Regions from separate parts of the Streptomyces sp. NPDC023541 genome, predicted to be linked through region 2. Evidence: riboswitches for the same ligand, from Rfam matches in the RefSeq annotation. Region 2 holds a riboswitch; the other holds the start of a gene.

Region 1 (2,376 bases), on a different contig from region 2:
TCCTCTCCGCCGAGGACACCACCGACTGGTTCAGGGCGTGGACCGGGAACAACGAACTGGACGGAGATGCCTTCCGCGTCTTCGGCCAGGACGGCACGGGCGGGTACGCGGCGTTCTGGCTGGTCCGGCCGGGCCTGCCGGCGGCCGAACAGCCCGTGGTGTTCCTCGGGTCCGAGGGGGAGACGGCCGTCGTGGCGCGCGACCTGGGCGACTTCCTGTGGCTGCTGGCCGACGGCTGCGGCCCGTACGAGGCGGCCGCGCCGTACGGCGCCGACTGGGCCTCGCGCCCGGACGGCGCCCTGACGGCCGTGGCCGAGCGGTTCGCTCCGGACTCGCGCCGTTCGGCGGGCGCCGTGATCGAGCTGGCGGCCGAGGAGTTCCCCGATTTCGACGGCACCATCATGGAACTCTGCCGCTGACCCGCGCAGCGCCAATCCAGTGGAACTCCCGGCGTGACCGTGCCATCGTTGGTCTCGCCGAAGGGGTGTAGCTCAGCCGGTCAGAGCAACGGTCTCCAAAACCGTAGGCCGCGGGTTCAAATCCTGCCGCCCCTGCCAACAGTTCGGATCACCGCCGTGGGGGGGGGGGGGGGCCGGGGCCCCCCCCCCCCCCCGGGGGCGCCCCCCCCCCCCCCCCCCCCCCACCCCGCCCCCCCCCCCCCGGGGGGGGGGGGGCCCCCCCGCCCCCCCCCCGACGGCGTGTGCCCCCTACGGCGACCACCGCCCCCATACCCGAACCGATCCGGCTCCGGGCGACGGAGCTCGACGTGCTCGACGTCGATCCCGGGCCGGTCGACGCACCCTGGCGGGACACCGCCCGCGGCTGGTTCGCCGACCTGGTACCGGACAGTCGGCACGATGCACCCGCTTGGTCGTCGGCGGCGGGCCGGGTGAGCCCCTGCGCACCGCGGGCATGGCAGGGGTGACGTACCACCTGCCCGGCCCGCGGCGGCCGGACGGGGCGGCGCGGCTACTTCGACGGCATGGTCACGGAGAGCCCCCCGGGCAGGCCGTTCCGGCAGGGGCCGAGGAGAACGCCCCACCTGTGCCGCTGAGCCCGAAAGGGCCGGGGCGGATGCGGCCCCCACCCCACGTGCGCGTTCTGGCAGACTGGACGCGTACCAGGCGGTGCAGGACAGGAAACCGGTGTGATTCCGGTGCGGTCCCGCCACTGTGACCGGTCTCCCCGCGCGGGGAAACCGGGAGTCAGACACTGACGCACCGCCTCTGCTCCTTCACGTCGACCAGGGGACGCGGATCCCCCGGAGAGGCCCGCCATGTCGCGTTCCCGCGCCGCCCTGCGCGCGTTCACCCCCGTCGCGCTCCTCATATCCCTGACCGGCTGCGCCGGTTCACCCGGCGCCGGACAGGACGGGGCGGCCGGGGACCCCGGCGCCGCGCCCGGTTTCCCCTACACCGTCTCCAACTGCGGTGTGAGCAGCACCTACCAGGCGCCGCCCCGGCGGGCGGTCACCATGAACCAGCACGCCACCGAGCTGATGCTCGCCCTCGGTCTGGGCGACCGGATCGCCGGCTCCGCCTACCTCGACGACGCCGTACTGCCCGCCTACCGGCCCGCCTACGACAAGATCAAGGTGCTGGCTGAGGAGTACCCCTCCAAGGAGGTCCTGCTCGGCGCCGACCCGGACTTCGTCTACGGCGGCTATGCCAGCGCCTTCGACAAGACGCAGGGCCGCGACCGCGAGGGGCTCGCCACGTCCGGCATCAACTCCCGCCTCAACGTGGAGTACTGCACCGAGGGGACCGTCGGCCTCGACCAGCTGAAGACCGAGATCACCGAAGTCGCGCGGACCTTCGGCGTGCCCGAGCGCGGCGCGAAGCTGATCGAGGACGAGCAGCGCCGCATCGACGCCGTGACCAGCCGCGTTCAGGACAAGCCCCGGCCGACCGTCTTCGCCTACGACTCCGGTGAGGCCTCCGCCTCCACCTCCGGCGGCAACGGCATAGGCAACGAGATCATCTCCCTCTCCGGCGGCACGAACGTCTTCGCCGACCTCAAGGACACCTTCGGCGACGTCGCCTGGGAGAAGGTCATCGAGCGCAAGCCGGAAGTCGTCCTCATCTACGACTACGGCGGCACCACGGTGGAGGCCAAGAAGCAGCGCCTGCTGAACGACCCGGCCCTCGCCGACGTGCCCGCCGTCAAGAACCGGCGGTTCGTCGTCCTGCCGCTCTCCTCCGTCGTCCTCGGTGTCCGGGTGGCGGACGCCGTGGAGGCGCTGGGCGGCCAGCTCCACCCGAACGCCGCGTGAGGCTCCGGACCGGGGCGGTCCTCGCGGTCCTCGCCGCCGCGCTCGCCGTCTCGGCGATCGCCGGCCTGGCGCTGGGCCCCGTACGGATCGCCCCCGACCGGGTC
Region 2 (2,376 bases):
CCCGTCCGGCACTGCCTTACTCCTGATCACCCCGTCGATGAACTCCAGCCGTGTCCCCTCCCTCTCGCGGGCCGCTATGCGCGCCACGGCCTCGAAGTCCTCGGTCAGCATGTGGGGGCGGTCGGCCATCACGGTCATGCCTCGCTCACCTTCCTCGACGGTGCTGCCTCCGACGATAGCGCCGGGCGCCGACGGGCGTCCTGCACACTCGACCGCATGGACATGGTGATCAGAACGGCGGTGCCCGCCGACTACGCGGATCTGGGCGAGATCACGGCGCGGGCCTACCTCGCCGACGGGCACCTGGACTTCAACGAGGACGACGCCTACCTGAAGGTGCTGCGCGACGTGGCCGGCCGGGCCGCGCAGGCCGAGGTGCTCGTCGCCGAGCGCGACGGGCAGGTGCTCGGCGGGGTGACCTTCGCCGCACCCGGCAGCCCGCTCGCCGACATCGCAGGCCCGGACGAGGCCGAGTTCCGGATGCTCGCGGTGGCCCACGCGGCCCGCGGACAGGGCGCCGGCGAGGCCCTGGTGCGGGCGTGCATCGAACGGGCGCGGGCCGTCGAGGGCGTCACGGGCGTCGTCCTCTCCACCCAGCGCAGCATGGCGGGGGCCCACCGGATCTACGCGCGCCTGGGCTTCGTACGCACTCCGGAGCGTGACTGGGCGCCCGTCGAAGGCCTGACACTCCTGACGTACCGACTCAAGCTGTAGCGACGCCGACACTACATGTGGGGGTTGCCGCACAAGGCCGCCCCCACATGTATGCTCATGCCTGCTGTCGCCGCAGGGGAATCCGGTGGGAATCCGGAACTGTCCCGCAACGGTATGAAGTGTCCGGCAACCGGACACCAAGTCCGATGACCTGCCGTCAGCGCGCCCGGATCGACCGACCCGGGTGCCGACACGTCCGGGCCTCGCGGTTGGGCCGGTGGACGCCATGCGGTGTGCCCTCCTGCCACGCCCGCATGCGCCCGCGCCCCCCGCCGATGCCCCGGGCCGAGCGAGGGAGAGCTCCCGCCGTGACCATCGCGCCTTCCGCACCGCGCGCCGAGTCCGTTTCTGGCGACAACACCGAGGGCCCGGGGGCCACGCTGCTGCGTACCCTCACCGAACTTACGGCGGACCTCCCCGACACCGACCCCGGCCGCGTCGCCGCCGCCGCGCTCCGCGGCCGCAGCTCCGCCGCCGACGACGCCGAACTGCGCGGGCTGGCCACCGAGTCCGCCGCCGGACTGATCTCCGAGGACCCCGCGTACTCCAAGCTCGCCGCCCGCCTGCTGACGCTGGCCGTGCGTGACGAGGCCGCGAGCCAGGGCTCCACATCCTTCTCCGCCTCCGTCGAGGTCGGCCACCGCGAGGGCCTCATCGCCGACCGCACCGCCGAGTTCGTGCGCACGCACGCGAGCCGCCTGGACGCGCTGGTCGAGCACACCCTCGCCGAGGGCGCCGACGACCGTTTCGGCTTCTTCGGCCTGCGCACCCTGCACAGCCGCTACCTGCTGCGCCACCCGATCACCCGTCAGGTCATCGAGACCCCGCAGTACTTCATGCTGCGCGTGGCCTGCGGCCTCGCCGCGGACGAGAGCGTCCAGGCCGTCGAGGAAGTGGCCTCGCTGTACCGGCTGATGAGCCGCCTCGACTACCTGCCCTCCTCCCCCACGCTCTTCAACTCCGGCACCCGGCACCCGCAGATGTCCTCCTGCTACCTGCTGGACTCCCCGCTGGACGAGCTGGACTCCATCTACGACCGCTACCACCAGGTCGCACGCCTGTCGAAGCACGCGGGCGGCATCGGCCTGTCGTACTCCCGCATCCGCGCCCGCGGTTCCCTGATCCGCGGCACCAACGGCCACTCCAACGGCATCGTGCCGTTCCTGAAGACCCTCGACGCGTCCGTCGCCGCCGTGAACCAGGGCGGCCGCCGCAAGGGCGCCGCCGCGGTCTACCTGGAGACCTGGCACGCGGACGTCGAGGAGTTCCTGGAGCTCCGCGACAACACCGGTGAGGACCAGCGCCGCACCCACAACCTGAACCTCGCCCACTGGGTCCCGGACGAGTTCATGCGCCGCGTGAACGCCGACGCCGAGTGGTCGCTGTTCTCCCCGGCCGACGTGCCCGAGCTGGTCGACCTGTGGGGCGACGAGTTCGACGCCGCCTACCGCAAGGCCGAGGCGGACGGCCTCGCCCGCAAGACCATGCCCGCCCGGGACCTGTACGGCCGGATGATGCGCACCCTCGCGCAGACCGGCCAGGGCTGGATGACCTTCAAGGACGCCTCCAACCGCACGGCGAACCAGACCGCCGAGCCGGGCACGGTCGTGCACTCCTCGAACCTGTGCACCGAGATCATCGAGGTCACCAACGACGGCGAGA

The links. Region 2 has a riboswitch for cobalamin ahead of ACZ3X1_RS12775 (ribonucleoside-diphosphate reductase subunit alpha). Riboswitches for the same ligand answer to the same signal wherever they lie in the genome.
Region 1: linked by a shared signal. The riboswitch ahead of ACZ3X1_RS01880 (ABC transporter substrate-binding protein) and the one ahead of ACZ3X1_RS12775 (ribonucleoside-diphosphate reductase subunit alpha) in region 2 are both predicted to bind cobalamin.

What each region holds. Positions count from the first base shown of each region.
Region 1 covers NZ_JBVHJO010000001.1:395,796-398,171, reverse strand. Annotated here, with positions in the region: gene ACZ3X1_RS01890 (SMI1/KNR4 family protein) at 1-419, shown strand, start outside; tRNA gene ACZ3X1_RS01885 (tRNA-Trp) at 481-557, shown strand; cobalamin riboswitch at 1,099-1,235, shown strand; gene ACZ3X1_RS01880 (ABC transporter substrate-binding protein) at 1,277-2,272, shown strand; gene ACZ3X1_RS01875 (FecCD family ABC transporter permease) at 2,269-2,376, shown strand, end outside.
Region 2 covers NZ_JBVHJO010000004.1:495,990-498,365, forward strand. Annotated here, with positions in the region: gene ACZ3X1_RS12765 (Uma2 family endonuclease) at 1-138, opposite strand, end outside; gene ACZ3X1_RS12770 (GNAT family N-acetyltransferase) at 217-714, shown strand; cobalamin riboswitch at 766-887, shown strand; gene ACZ3X1_RS12775 (ribonucleoside-diphosphate reductase subunit alpha) at 1,023-2,376, shown strand, end outside.